Regions from separate parts of the Ensifer sp. genome, predicted to be linked through region 2. Evidence: riboswitches for the same ligand, from Rfam matches in the RefSeq annotation. Region 2 holds a riboswitch; the other holds the start of a gene.
The links. A riboswitch is a leader RNA that binds a small molecule or an ion and turns the genes downstream of it on or off. The one in region 2 is predicted to bind cobalamin.

Region 1 (7,397 bases), on a different contig from region 2:
TGGCGACCGCCTTGCCGATGACGTAGGACGAGCCGGATCCGGAGAAGAAGTCGTGGTTCTCGTCGGCGTTCGGCGACAGGGCCGACAGGATCGCCGGGTTGACCTTGCAGGCATCGGCCGGGAACAGCGCCTCGTAGCCGAGGTTCATCAGCGCCTTGTTGGCGTTGTAGTGCAGGAACTTCTTCACGTCCTCGGTCAACCCGACGCTGTCGTAAAGCGATTCCGTGTACTTCGCCTCGTTGTCGTAGAGTTCAAGCAGCAGGTCAAAGGCGAAGTCCTTGATCTCCTGCCGGCGCTCTTCGCTCAGGCGCTCGAGGCCCTTCTGGAACTTGTAGCCGATGTAATAGCCGTGCACCGCTTCGTCACGGATGATGAGGCGGATCATGTCGGCTGTGTTGGTCAGCTTGGCGCGGCTCGACCAGTACATCGGCAGGTAGAAACCGGAATAGAACAGGAAGCTCTCGAGGAAGACGCTGGCGATCTTGCGCTTCAGCGGATCCGCGGTGCGATAGTGCTCCAGGATCAGTGCCGACTTCTTCTGGAGATGTTCGTTTTCCTCCGACCAGCGATAGGCGTCGTCGACGTCAGGCGTCGAGCAAAGCGTCGAGAAGATCGAGGAATAGGAACGGGCGTGCACCGCCTCCATGAAGGAGATGTTGGAATAGACGGCTTCCTCGTGCGGCGTGATCGAATCCGCCATCAGCGTCGGGGCGCCGATGCTCGTCTGGATCGTGTCGAGCAGGGTCAGGCCGGTGAACACGCGGATCGTCAGTTGCTGTTCTTCCGGGCGAAGTGCCGCCCAGGAGGGGATGTCGTTCGACAGCGGCACTTTTTCCGGCAGCCAGAAATTGCCGGTGAGCCGGTTCCAGACTTCGAGGTCCTTGTCGTCCTCGATGCGGTTCCAGTTGATGGCGCGCACGGCCTGCGCGACCTTGGGCGCCTTGGTCTTGACTTGGATGTTCATGATTGTCCCCGGAATATCAAAGAGCGCAGGATACGCAGCCCTGCACTTCCGTGCCGGACAGCGCCATCTGACGAAGGCGGATGTAGTAGATCGTCTTGATGCCCTTCTTCCAGGCATGGATCTGCGCCCGGTTGATGTCGCGGGTCGTCGCCGTGTCCTTGAAGAACAGGGTCAACGACAGGCCCTGGTCGACATGCTGGGTCGCCGCCGCATAGGTGTCGATGATCTTCTCCGGGCCGATTTCGTAGGCGTCCTGGTAGTAGTCGAGATTGTCGTTGGTCATGAAGGCCGCCGGGTAGTAGACGCGGCCGATCTTGCCTTCCTTGCGGATCTCGATCTTCGAGACGATCGGGTGGATCGAGGAGGTCGAGTGGTTGATGTAGGAGATCGAGCCGGTCGGCGGCACTGCCTGCAGGTTCTGGTTATAGAGGCCCGTGGCCATGACGGCCTTCTTGAGATCCTGCCAATCTCCCTGTGTCGGGATATCGATGCCCGCGGTTTCGAACAGCTCGCGCACCCGCTCCGTCGCCGGCTTCCATTCCTGTTCCGTGTATTTGTCGAAGTAGTCGCCAGACGCGTATTTCGAGTTTTCGAAGCCCTTGAAGCTCGTGCCGCGTTCGACCGCGATCCGGTTCGAGGCGCGGATGGCGTGGTAAGCCACGGTGTAGAAGTAGATATTGGTGAAGTCGATGCCTTCGTCCGAGCCGTAATAGACCCGTTCGCGGGCGAGATAGCCGTGAAGGTTCATCTGCCCAAGGCCGATCGCATGGCTGTCGTCGTTGCCCTTCTCGACGGAGGGAACCGAAGAGATGTGGCTCATGTCGGACACTGCCGTCAGTGCCCGGATCGACGTCTCGATCGTCTTGCCGAAATCCGTGCTGTCCATCGCGGCCGCGATGTTCAGCGAGCCGAGGTTGCAGGAAATGTCCTTACCCATGTGCTTGTAGGACAGGTCGTCATTGTATTCGCTGGCTTCGCTGACCTGCAGGATTTCCGAGCAAAGGTTGCTCATGGTGATGCGCCCGGCGATCGGGTTGGCGCGGTTCACCGTGTCTTCGAACATGATGTAGGGGTAGCCGCTTTCGAACTGGATTTCCGCCAGCACCTGGAAGAACTCGCGCGCCTTGATCTTCTTCTTGCGGATCCGGCTGTCGGCGACCATCTCCCGGTACTTTTCCGTGACCGAAATGTCGGTGAAGGCGACGCCGTAGACGCGTTCCACGTCATAGGGCGAGAACAGGTACATGTCCTCGTTGTTCTTGGCGAGTTCGAAAGTGATGTCGGGCACCACGACGCCGAGCGACAGCGTCTTGATGCGGATCTTCTCGTCGGCGTTCTCGCGCTTGGTGTCGAGGAAGCGCATGATGTCGGGATGGTGGGCGTTGAGGTAGACGGCGCCTGCGCCCTGGCGTGCGCCGAGCTGGTTGGCGTAGGAGAACGAATCCTCGAGCAGTTTCATCACGGGGATGATGCCCGACGACTGGTTCTCGATCTGCTTGATCGGCGCGCCGGCCTCGCGGATGTTGGTGAGCGAGAGCGCAACGCCGCCGCCGCGCTTCGACAGCTGCAGCGCCGAATTGATGCCGCGCGCGATGCTCTCCATGTTGTCCTCGACCCTCAGCAGAAAGCAGGAGACGAGCTCGCCGCGCTGCTTCTTGCCGGCGTTGAGGAAGGTTGGCGTCGCCGGCTGGAAGCGGCCGGAGATGATCTCGTCGACCATGTCGCGCGCCAGCGCTTCGTCGCCGCGCGAAAGCGCCAGCGCCACCATGCAGACGCGGTCCTCGTAGCGCTCGAGGTAGCGCTTCCCGTCGAAGGTCTTCAGCGTGTAGCTGGTGTAATACTTGAACGCTCCGAGGAAGGTCGGGAAGCGGAACTTCTTGTCATAGGCGTGTTCGAACAGATCGCGCACGAAATTGAACGAATACTGGTCGAGAACCTCCTGCTCGTAATAGCCCTCGGTCACCAGGTAATCGAGCTTTTCGCGCAGGTTATGGAAGAACACGGTGTTCTGGTTGACGTGCTGCAGGAAGTACAGCTTCGCCGCCAGCCGATCCTTGTCGAGCTGGATCCGGCCGTCCTCGTCATAGAGGTTCAGCATCGCGTTCAGCGCGTGGTAATCGAGCGCCGCTTCCGTCGCCTTCAGGGGGCGTTCGAGTGTTGAGACGTCCAAAATCGTTCCATCCCGTCTTTGACATTGGCGACGTCCTCGTCGGTGCCCAGAAGCTCGAACCGGTAGAGATAGGGCACCTGGCACTTGGCCGAGATCACGTCGCCGGCGATCCCGTAGGTCGCGCCGAAATTGCTGTTGCCCGCGGCAATCACGCCGCGGATGTGGGAGCGGTTGTCCGCATCGTTCAGGAAGCGGATGACCTGTTTGGGCACGGCGCCCCGGCCGTCGTCGCCGCAATAGGTCGGCACGACCAGCACATAGGGTTCCTTGATCTCAAGCGGCCCGTCGGCCGCGCTCACCGGAATGCGGATGGCGCGAAGGCCGAGCTTGCCGACGAAGCGATGGGTGTTTTCCGAGCGCGTGGAGAAGTAGACGATCAGGCCCATCGCCCGGCACCTCAAGCTTACGAGAGCGCGCTGATCTTGTCGGGGCGGAAGCCTGCCCAATGTTCCGGGCCGGCAACGACGACGGGAAGCTGCATGTAGCCGAGGCCCTTGACCGTCTGGAGCGCGTCCTCGTCGATCGAGATGTCGATCACCTCGTAGTTGACGCCCTTGCGGTCGAGCGCGCGGTAGGTGGCGGTGCATTGGACGCAGGCGGGCTTGCTGTAGACGGTGACGTTCATTTCTTCCTCGTTGGGTCGGCTGGATCTGGACATGAAAAGGCATGCGGGCGCGCGAGCGCGTTCCGGCGAAAGGGCAGGGCTGGCAGAATGGCGACGGGCTCGGATAAGGACCGAGCACGGGTCTTCGTCAGATGCGCGGGAACCCGCGCCTCTTCGGTGGCGAATGATAGGAATTCGATGACGCGGACATGACTTCACCCCGAAGTTGAAGACGGCGCTTCCGGGGAGACGTCGAGACGATCAGGCAGGTTTCATCCTGCCTCAAGCATACCTCTGACCTCTCCGGACACCCCGCCCGTGGACGTTTATCGATCGAGGCAGGTCTCCTGGCTCACGGGTCGCTGCTTCTGCCCGGACCTTCCCGAAGCCTCATGCTTCAGTGGCCGAATGCTGGACAGTCGCTCGCCGTTTACAGTTGCGGGGGCAGCCACGGCTTGACCGGGCGAAATCGCCACGGGGCACCGTATTCCCATCTTCGCTCCCAATCCTTGCGAATCGGAAGAACCTCGAACACTAGATATAGTATATGGCCGGAAAATCGCGTCAATAGGTTCGATGGCGCGGATGCCCGATGGCGTGGGCAATATTTTCCCGGGTGTGGATAACGGGGAGTAAATGCGCGGTTCCAACAAAGCCTGTGGATGAAGAGCCGTCGTCGACGGCTCCCCAAGTCGAACACGTCAGGCAGCGAAGGCCGGAACCGGGCGGTTGTCGCGGTCGACGGCCACCATGATGAAGACGCCACGGGCCGTCAGCGTCGGTTCTCCGCCCATGAGATCTTCCGACCACAACTCCACCTCTACGGTCGTCGAGCTCCGGCCGGTGCGCACGATCCTTGCAACAATCTCGATGATCGAACCAACGGTGATGCGATGCTTGAAGTCGATGCTTTGGCAGGAGGCAAGCACCGTCGTCTTGCGGCTTGCCCGTGTCGCCACGACGAAGGCCGCCTTGGTCATCTGCGACAGCGCGTCGCCACCGAACATGGCGCCGAAGCTGTTGGCCTGGTCGGGAAAGACGATGTCGACCATGCGTACCGCATCGTCTTTCGGCGGACCGATCGCGGCAGAGGCGAGCGAAGGCAGCGACCAGCTTCCTTCCTTGCCTTCGGGCATCGCCACCATGGTGAACTGGCCGCGGGTGCAAAGATCGCTTGTGCCCTCGATAAGATCCTCGGCGATCATGTCCACCTCCACCACCATCGAGCGCCGGCCAACCTTCATCGGGCGCCCGGAAAAGCTGACGATCTGGCCGATACGGGCAGGGGCGCGGAAATCGACCCGGTCGCAGGACGCGGTGACGAAGGGGACGCGGCCGTGGCGGGTGGCGACGATGAAGGCGATCCGGTCCATCAGCGCCAGTCCCGCACCGCCGAACAGCGTGCCGTGGTGGTTGGTGTCGCCGGGAAAGACGATGTCGATCAGCGTGGATGGCGCCGGGGTTTCCCCCGGCGCCATCCAGATATTCCCGTCGTCCGTCATGCGCTTGCCGCATCCCGGCCGGAGGCGGCGAAAGATTGCCGCAACGCCTGTGCCGCCTGCACCATGTTGACGAGGGCGGGGCGCACCTCCTCCCAGGCCCTCGTTTTCAGGCCGCAATCCGGGTTGACCCAGATCTGTGCCGGCGTCAGCCCGTCGGTCGCCTTTTCGATCAGGGCCACCATCTCGTCGACCGAGGGCACCCGTGGCGAGTGGATGTCGTAGACGCCCGGGCCGATCTCGTTCGGATAGGCCTGATCGGTGAAGGCGCCGAGCAGTTCCATCTTCGAGCGCGAGGTTTCGATGGAGATGACGTCGGCATCCATTGCCGCGATCGCCGCCATGATGTCGTTGAACTCCGAGTAGCACATGTGCGTGTGGATCTGCGTTTCGTCACCGACACCCGAAGCGCTGATCCGGAAGCACTCGACGGCCCAGTCGAGATAGGCCTTTCGATCGGACCGCCTGAGCGGAAGCCCCTCGCGCAGCGCCGGTTCGTCGATCTGGATCACGGCGATGCCGGCAGCCTCCAGGTCGGTGACCTCGTCGCGCAGCGCCAGCGCGATCTGCCGGCACACGATCGAGCGGGGCAGGTCGTCACGCACGAACGACCATTGCAGCATCGTCACCGGGCCGGTGAGCATGCCCTTCATCGGCCTTGACGTCAGCGACTGCGCATAGGATGCCCAATCCACCGTCATCGGGTTCGGCCGCGAGACATCGCCGAAGATGATCGGCGGGCGCACGTAGCGCGAGCCGTAGCTCTGCACCCAGCCGCTCTGGGTGAAGGCATAGCCGGAAAGCTGCTCGCCGAAATATTGCACCATGTCGTTGCGCTCGAACTCGCCATGCACCAGCACCTCGATGCCGATGTCCTCCTGCCAGCGCACGGCCTTCTCCGTCTCCTGGCGCAGATATGCAAGATAGTCGACATAGCTGAGCTCGCCCTTGGCATGCAGCGATCGCGCCTGGCGCACCTGCGGTGTCTGCGGGAAGGAGCCGATCGTCGTCGTCGGGAAAAGCGGCAGCGCCAACCTCTCTTCCTGCAGCCGCCGGCGCGTTGCAAAGCCCGACTGGCGGCGGCTTTCGGCAGCCGTCAGGCCTTTCAGGCGTCCGGCGACCAGCGGGTCATGGACCTTGAGCGAGGTCAGACGCGCCGCTGCCGCCACGATCGATTTCTCGAATACCTGTTCCGGATTGGCGAGGCCGGGCTCGAAGGCGCGGGCAAGCAGATTGAGCTCGTCCAGTTTCTGCAGGGCGAAGGCAAGCCATGAGGCGAGCTCCGGGTCGAGCGCTTTTTCGAGGTCGAGATCAACAGGCACGTACAGCAGCGAGCAGGACGGCGCAAGCTCGATGCGCTCGCGGCCGTGCGCCTCGATCAGCGGCTGCAGGCGGCGGAACAGGCCGGCGAGGTCTGTTCGCCACACATTGCGGCCATCGATGACGCCAAGCGACAGCACCAGATGCGCCGGTGCCGTCTGGATGAGGGCTTCCAGCTGCTGCGGTGCACGGACCAGATCGAGGTGCAGGCCCGCGATCGGCAGCGAAAGCGCCGTCGGCAGGTTGTCGCCAATCGCGCCGAAATAGGTCGCAAGCATGATCTTCAGCTGAGGGATTTCCGAGGCGAATGTCTGGTAGGTGAGCGCCAGCGCCTGGCGCTCCCGCTCGTTGAGATCGAGCACCAGGCAGGGCTCGTCGATCTGCAGCCATTCGACGCCCGCGTCTGCAAGCTCGCTCAGAAGCTTCACATAGACGGGCAGCAGCCGCTCGATCAGATCGATCGGTTCGAACCCGCCGGCAAGCGCCTTGCCGAGCTTCAGGAAGGTGACGGGGCCAAGCAGGACAGGCCGGGTGACATGCCCGAGCGCCTTGGCTTCCATGAAGGCCTCAAGCGGTGCGTTGCGCGTCAGCTCGAAGCGCTGGTCTTTGGTAAACTCGGGGACCATGTAGTGGTAATTGGTGTCGAACCACTTGGTCATCTCCTGCGCCGGGTTGCCGCTGTCATCGACTCCATGGCTGCAACCGGAAGCGCACGTGGCAGCCGTCGAACCGCGCGCCATGGCAAAGTAAGTGTCGAGATCGACCGGGCCGCCCTTCCAGCCATAGGCCGCAGGCACCGCGCCGACGAGCACGGATGTGTCAAGAACCTGATCGTAGAGC
Region 2 (7,397 bases):
GAGATAGGCCGCGGTCTCGCCGGCGGCTCGGTTGTCGGCACCGGCATAGGCGGTGCGTGCCGAGTTCGGCAGATCGGTGACGAGTGTAACGACCGCGATGCCCGCCTGTTCCAGGCGAGCGACGGCGCCGACGATCTCGGGCACGTCCGGTGCCTTCAGCACGACGCCATCGGTTCCGCGCAGGCGAATGCGGTCGAGCAACTGGGCGATGTCGTGCGGGCGCATGGTCTCGGCGAAGTGGAAGCGACAACGGAACGTGGTTGGCATGAAAGTCGGCGCTTCCGTTTCGAACGCCAACCGGACGGCTTCCGTGAAGCGCTCCGGCGCCTCCATCACCACATCGATCGTGCGCTTCTGCCCCTGGATCTCCGACCCGGCTTGCTGCTTTTCCAGCTCGCGGATGGCGGCCTTCACCCGCGCCTCGGTCTGCTGGCGCACGCCTGGGCGTCCATTGAGCACGCGATCGACCGTCGCGGTGCTGAGGCCAGCCTGAAAGGCGATATCCTTGACCAGAAACGGATGGGCCATCGGCGATCTCTCCTGATGGTTTTTTGATGGTTTCCTGCTCTATATCACGATCGGGCGGCGCCTATAGTCGGGACATCCAGGGTTTCTGAGGAGGAACGAGATGAAAACCGACAACACGCAGCGCCAGCGGCTCGACCGCGTCTGGCTGAGCAAGGACAGCTGTGACATCGAAGCGTTCAGGGTCGAGGTCGAACGCCGCACAAACCTTGCGGACTACCCCCACGCGCTCGCCTGCGAAAAGAACGTGCTGATCTATGACAGCGCCAGCCTGCTTGCTGCATGTGCGACAGCGGACGGGCGCCGCGCCGCGCTTGCCGAGATTTGCGAGGCTCTGGCCACCGGGCCGGGAGTGGCTGTCTTCAAACGGGCCTATGCCGATACCAGCGTCATCGATGCGGCCAGCGGCATTTTCGATGCGATCATCGAGGAGCAGCACCGCACAAACAGCGGCGGTGGTGACCACTTCGCCAAACCCGGAGCCAACGACCGGATCTGGAATTCGCTCGAAAAACACTGCCTGAAAAGCCCTGAGAATTTCGCGGCCTACTATGCCAACAGCATTGTGGCGCTCGTCAGCGAGGCCTGGCTGGGTCCGAATTACCAGATGACGGCGCAGGTCAATCGCGTCAATCCGGGTGGTGCCTCGCAATCGGCCCATCGCGACTACCATCTCGGTTTCCAGACCTCCGACGTCATTGAGCAGTATCCCGCGCATGTGCACCGGCTGTCGCCGGTCCTGACGCTGCAGGGGGCCGTTGCCCATTGCGACATGCCGCTTGAAAGCGGTCCGACGCTGTTTCTGCCTTACAGCCAGAACTATCTGCCCGGCTATCTCGCCTTGAAGCGTCCCGAGTTCAGCGCCTATTTCGACGAGCACCACGTGCAATTGCCTTTGGAGAAGGGCGACGTGGTGTTCTTCAATCCGGCGCTTTACCATGCCGCCGGCAGCAACCGCTCGGCCGATATCAAGCGCGTGGCCAACCTGCTTCAGGTCTCCTCGGCCTTCGGGCGGGCCATGGAAACCGTCGATCGCACCAGGATGAGTGCCACGCTCTACCCTGCGCTCAAGGCTTTTTCTGGCTCGGGCACGCTTTCGCCGGAAGAGGCAGCCAATGCGATTGCGTCCTGCGCCGAGGGCTACTCCTTCCCGACCAATCTCGACCGGGACCCGCCGCTTGGCGGCCTTGCGCCGAAGACCCAGGCGCAACTGATGCATGAGGCACTGGCGGGCGGATGGAGCGATCAGGAGTTCCGCAAGGCGCTTGACGAGCAGACACGGCGCAAGCTGAGCTGACCTGAGGAAGACCTATCGAGATTGCCGGTCCCCACCGTCCTGCGGCGGGGGCCGTTTGCCTGTTTCCAAGTCATCTTCACTCCCGGGAGGAATTTCATGACCGAACACCACGGCCGTCTCGACGGCAAGATCGCCATCGTCACCGGCGGCACACAGGGGCTGGGGGCGAGGATCGCCAGCCTGTTTGCCGAGCGCGGCGCCAAAGCCGTCGTCATCTGCGGCCGCAATGCCGCCAAGGGCGAGGCAAAGGCGGAAGAGATCCGAAAGGCAAGCGGCGCTGAAGTGCTCTACGTCGAGGCCGACCTCGAAAAGGTCGAGGATGCGCGCAAGGTCGTCAACGCTTGCGACGCCGCCTTCGGGCGTGTCGACGCGCTGGTCAATGCCGCAGCGATCACCGACCGCGGCACCATCCTCGACACCAGCCCCGAACTGTTCGACCGGATGTTCGCGATCAATGTGCGCGCGCCGTTCTTTCTGATGCAGGAGGCCATCAAGGTCATGCGCCGGGAAGGCACAGAGGGCACGATCGTCAATATCGGCTCGATGTCGGCAATGGCGGGACAGCCCTTCATCGCAGCCTACTGCTCGTCCAAGGGGGCGCTGGAGACGCTGACCAAGAACACAGCCTATGCACTGTTGCGCAACCGCATTCGCGTCAACGGTCTCAACATCGGCTGGATGGCATCGGAGGGCGAAGATCGCATCCAGCGTGAATTTCATGGCGCCGCCGCCGACTGGCTGGAAAAGGCAGCGGCCGGACAGCCCTTCGGCCGGCTGGTCGATCCGGCGGAAGTGGCCCGTGCCTGTGCCTATCTTTCGTCCAGCGAATCCGGACTGATGACCGGTTCGGTCATCTGCTTCGACCAGTCGGTCTGGGGCGCGTATGACGGCTCGCCGCATCCGGTCGCACCGCTCTGAAGCTCTGGCCGTCGATTGGGGCTGTGGAGTGACAAGCAAGCGGCTTCACGCTTGCTTGTCATGCACCATCGGCTGTGTCCTTATGAGGTCGTCAGGTGCCCGCGATGCGGGAGAATCGGGAATCCGGTGTCACTCCGGAACGTGCCCAACGCTGTGACGGGGACGGCCTCCTCAAGAAGTCTTGATAATTCTCAAGATTTTGCCACTGGATCTTCATCCGATCTGGGAAGGTGAGGCGGCCGGCTGATCCGAAGTCAGAAGACCGGCCTGGCAAGATAGACCGAATTCCGCGCGGACGGCGGAAGGTTGTGCATTGTTGGGGATCAAACGATGCTGACTGACGCCAATGGCAGCCTTGTGGCTGCCGAAGCCTTTTCATCCTGCGAGCGCGAGGCGGTCTATAGGGCGATCGAAACACGCCGGGATGTGCGGGATCAGTTTCTGCCCGCGCCATTGCCGGACGATCTGGTGATGCGGCTGTTGAACGCGGCACACCGCGCTCCTTCGGTCGGATTCATGCAGCCGTGGAATTTCGTCCTCGTCCGGCAGGCGGAAACCCGCGAGCGGGTCTGGCAGGCCTTTTCCCGTGCCAATGACGAAGCGGCCCTGATGTTCGACGGCGACCGCCAGGCGATGTATCGCGCGTTGAAGCTGGAAGGGATCCGCAAGGCGCCCTTGAGCCTATGCATAACCTGCGACCGCACCCGCGGTGGATCGGTCGTTCTCGGGCGCACGCACAATCCGGACATGGATGTCTATTCGACCGTCTGCGCCGTTCAGAACCTCTGGCTCGCGGCCAGAGCCGAAGGCGTCGGCGTCGGCTGGGTCAGCATCTTCCATGAAGCCGAGATCAAGGCGATCCTCGGCATCCCCGATCATGTCGTGATCGTCGCCTGGCTTTGCCTTGGTTATGTCGACCAGCTCTATCAGGAACCGGAACTGGCGGCGAAGGGCTGGCGACAGCGCCTGCCATTGGACGAGCTGGTGTTCGAGGAAGGTTGGGGAAACCGACGGCCCTCAGAGGCAGCGATCAGTTGTTCTGAACCGGCTGATAGCCGGGGCCCTTCGGGTGGCGAAGATCGATCGACGTCTCCTCCTGGGGAAGGAATGTCGGGCCGATGACCCGCACCTTGCTCTTGGCGGGATCGTAGGGGCGCTCCTCGGCGGGGGCTGCGGCCTTGTTGACGGGCGCCGCCGATCCCTTCGTGCCTTCGATGACGATGATCGAGGACTGGTTGTCACTGGCGCTGCCGCCCGTTGCCTTCGGCGTGGTCGCTGCCGTCTTCGGGATCTGGCAGCCGCAGATTCCAGGTTTGCCGACGTCTCGCGTCCGGTATGCGAATGCGTTCGGCAGCTCCCGGTAGGGGCGCCCGGTCGAGGCGGACACCATCTGGTCGCTCTCTTCAGTGGCGAGCTCGTGGAAGAACAGTTCCGTTTCAGCGCCCGGGCAGCGGGCACGGCAGGCCTGTTCGTCGCGGGCAAAATCCGCAGGGCTTGCCTCTGACGAGATCGGGAAGAAGGCGCCGTCGCATGTGCGCACGCACATGGTGCGAAGCGTGCCGGAATAGATGCCGCTTTCCGGCCGGTAGGTTCCTTCACCGCCATCGCGCAGCAATGGGCCATAGCTTTCGTCCGGCGGCAGGTCCCGCAGGATATTGCGGTGGGTTTCGGGCGCGTCGGGATCGGTGCTGGCGAACTCCTCGCGGTCGCCGTAGCAGCCGTTGATTTCGAGCGCAGCCAGGATGCGCCGGCGCGTGTCGCCGCCATCGCCCGCGATCAGCTGCTGACGTTCGGACTTGAGGATGTCGAGATTGTCTTCCATCTCGGCGATCAGGCTGTTGATGTCGGAGCAGATGTCGGGATCGCCGCCATTGAAGACGACGACACTGCCGGAGCCGCAGCCTGCGCGCCGGCGGTCGTTGCGTGCGCGGCGCAGCTCGATGTTCTGTCGCGAAATCGCGCTGGCATAGTCGCGCGTATCGGCCGTGGTGGTCATGGCCGCCGGCAGTTCGGCGAGCCGGGTGTTCAGGCGGTCGCATACGCTGGAGGCCAGCGCCTGATCGGCAAGAACCAAAAGCAACGGCAGGGTCGCCGCGGCAAGGGCTTTCATGTTCCGGAACAAGGGCGAACGTCTCTTCCTTCAACCGCACGAGCGCCACCCTTATCGTCTGGGATCGGTCGCTGTCGGCTCTTCCTGTTTGCGCCCTATCATAAGGCTTGTCACCGCGTGTGCAATGACAAGCCTCGTATTGCGTTAACAGCTCCAGGCGAAGGAGCGATCGGCCGGATCCGCGATCAGGCGGCGCGGGCTGTTTCCAGCGACATCGGCCGTTCGAGAACCGTGCCTTCGATTGCGGCCACGGCCTTCATCGCGCTCAAAAGCGACGGCGTCACCTCCCAGGCGACCGCCACGGCAAAGACCGAACCGATGCGGTGCGGTTCGCCGATGCGCTCTCCAGGGCAACCCATGCGGCGGAACATCCGCTCGAGGAACACGTCGGTGACCGTAACGATGTGGCTGATGCCGGAGGCAAGCCCGAGCTCGCCGACGCCGCACATCAGTTCGGCAGCGGCGACCGTCACCTGGTTGGAGGCGCGGTCCTGCGAGATCTCCGGATCGATGCAGAAACGGCTCGATTCCCAGACAGAGGCGCTGCGGATCTCGGGATTGTCGCCAAGCAGGATCGGGAAGGTATCGTCGAGCATGTTGGGACCGAGCGTCGGCAGCAGCCGCAGCGAGCCGCGCAGCTTGCCCGTTTCCGGCGAATAGGACAGCACGTAAAGCGGGTTCGACGTGTCGTAGTTGTCGATTTCCCAATCCCCTTCGGTCTGGACGTCCCATTTCAGGAAGTCATGAAAGACGCGCTTGCGCAGCTTGAACATCTCGTCGATGGCCTGTGGGTGCTGTCCGCGCGTCCTGCCGTTGAGGATCCTGATCATCTTTTTCTCCATCCTTGTTCTTAAGGGATGGCGTGATGCTGTCAGGCCGGCGGCAGGGGCGAAACTGTCGCAAGCGACAGTAACGTAAACGGTTTTTTTACTCTAAATTTCGATGGGTTTCCGGAAGGGCGAGGGAGGAGCGGCTTGAACCGGGATCAAACCGAGGGGATGAGCGCGTGGCGAACCGCCTGCGCTACGGCTTGCGTGTTGGAAACGACGTTGAGCTTGCGGCGGGCATTGGTCATGAAGAAACGCACGGTACGCTCGGAGATGCCGAGAATGGTGGCGATCTCCCAGTAGCTCTTGCCGGCAGCCGACCAGGTGAGGACCTCGGTCTCGCGGCTCGTGAGGCGCGTGTCGCGGGCGTTGAGCCCGCCGGTCATGGCGGCATTCTCCAGCATGCCGGCATGAAACAGGTTGGCGGCAAGCTGGAAGTCGCGCAGGTGGTTGCGCCGGTAGATCGACCATTCACCTGCCGACATGTTCACGTTGATCGCAAGCAGGGCCATGCGGCCGGCGGGCGAGGGCAGCGGCAGCGCGACGCCTTCGCTGGAGAGGCCAATCTCCTCGGCCGTCTTGAAAAGGGGCTCGCATTCGGGAAAGCGGTGGCGCGCGGTTGTCCATTCCACCGGCCTGACGCCGCCCAGCGCCAGCTTGAGGATCGGGTCGATCCGGTAGAGCCCGCGCGTCAGATATAGCTCCGCCGCATAGGCCCCGAACGTGTGGTGGAGGCGGCAGATCTTGAGCTCGTCGGCATAGGGCTCAGCTTCAAGATAAAGGAGATGAGCGATGCGAAAGGTACGTCGCATCAGCGTAAAAAAATGGGCCGGCTCGACACAGCCTCCGCATTCCAGGATTTCCAGCATGTCGAGGACAGCCTGTTGTTCAGTCATGCCACAACACCGATTCTTGCCCTGAACCCCACAATGGTTGGGGGTTCACCTTTTGTCCAGAACCGTCATCCGTATTTGCTGTGGATTGTCGATCCTACAAACAACGGTTGTTGCCCGGATCACCACAGAAATGCGGGGCCACTGGCGAAAGTGGCCCCGCAAATTGCCATCAGCCTGGATGGCTGGCTTCAACGACAGCGAGTGCTGCCATGTTGACGACACCGCGCGACGTGACGGACGGCGACAGAATGTGAGCGGGCAGCGCCGAGCCGAGCAGAATCGGTCCGACGTGCAGACTGTCCGTCATCGTCTTGACGACGCCGAGCGTGATGTTGGCAGCGTCGAGGTTCGGGAAGACCAGCAGGTTGGCTTCGCCAGACAGCGTGCTGTTGGGCATGACGCGCTGGCGCAGCACCTCGGAGATCGCCGAATCACCGTGCATTTCACCGTCGACCTCGAGCTCCGGTGCCAGTTCGCGCACGAGCTGTAGCGCCTGGCGCATCTTGGTCGCACTCTCGGAATCGCGCGAGCCGAAGTTCGAGTGCGAGACCAGGGCGGCGTGCGGCGTGATGCCGAAGCGGCGGATTTCCTGCGCGGCCATGACGGTTGTCTGGGCGATTTCTTCCGCACTCGGGCAATAGCTGACATAGGTATCGGTGAAGAACGTGGCGCCGCGCTGCGAGATCAACAGGCTGAGCGCGGAGAAATCGAGCACGCCTTCACGCTTGCCGATGATCTGGGACACATCGCGAAGATGCTTGCTGTAGCGTCCTTCGACGCCGCAGATCAGCGCATCGGCTTCACCGCGCTTGAGCGCAAGCGCG

Region 1: it holds a riboswitch for cobalamin, as region 2 does, so the genes downstream of both, nrdH (glutaredoxin-like protein NrdH) here and bluB (5,6-dimethylbenzimidazole synthase) in region 2, are expected to answer to the same signal.

What each region holds. Positions count from the first base shown of each region.
Region 1 is NZ_DALZXU010000006.1:114,176-121,572, forward strand. It holds gene nrdF (class 1b ribonucleoside-diphosphate reductase subunit beta) at 1-964, opposite strand, end outside; gene nrdE (class 1b ribonucleoside-diphosphate reductase subunit alpha) at 981-3,134, opposite strand; gene nrdI (class Ib ribonucleoside-diphosphate reductase assembly flavoprotein NrdI) at 3,104-3,520, opposite strand; gene nrdH (glutaredoxin-like protein NrdH) at 3,538-3,759, opposite strand; cobalamin riboswitch at 4,058-4,283, opposite strand; gene RTP54_RS22650 (acyl-CoA thioesterase) at 4,440-5,240, opposite strand; gene metE (5-methyltetrahydropteroyltriglutamate--homocysteine S-methyltransferase) at 5,237-7,397, opposite strand, start outside.
Region 2 is NZ_DALZXU010000001.1:1,943,758-1,951,154, reverse strand. It holds gene RTP54_RS09470 (LacI family DNA-binding transcriptional regulator) at 1-528, opposite strand, end outside; gene RTP54_RS09465 (phytanoyl-CoA dioxygenase family protein) at 629-1,822, shown strand; gene RTP54_RS09460 (SDR family oxidoreductase) at 1,919-2,740, shown strand; cobalamin riboswitch at 2,817-3,026, shown strand; gene bluB (5,6-dimethylbenzimidazole synthase) at 3,071-3,862, shown strand; gene RTP54_RS09450 (DUF2865 domain-containing protein) at 3,771-4,850, opposite strand; gene RTP54_RS09445 (acyl-homoserine-lactone synthase) at 5,036-5,680, opposite strand; gene RTP54_RS09440 (helix-turn-helix transcriptional regulator) at 5,836-6,573, opposite strand; gene RTP54_RS09435 (NADP-dependent malic enzyme) at 6,743-7,397, opposite strand, start outside.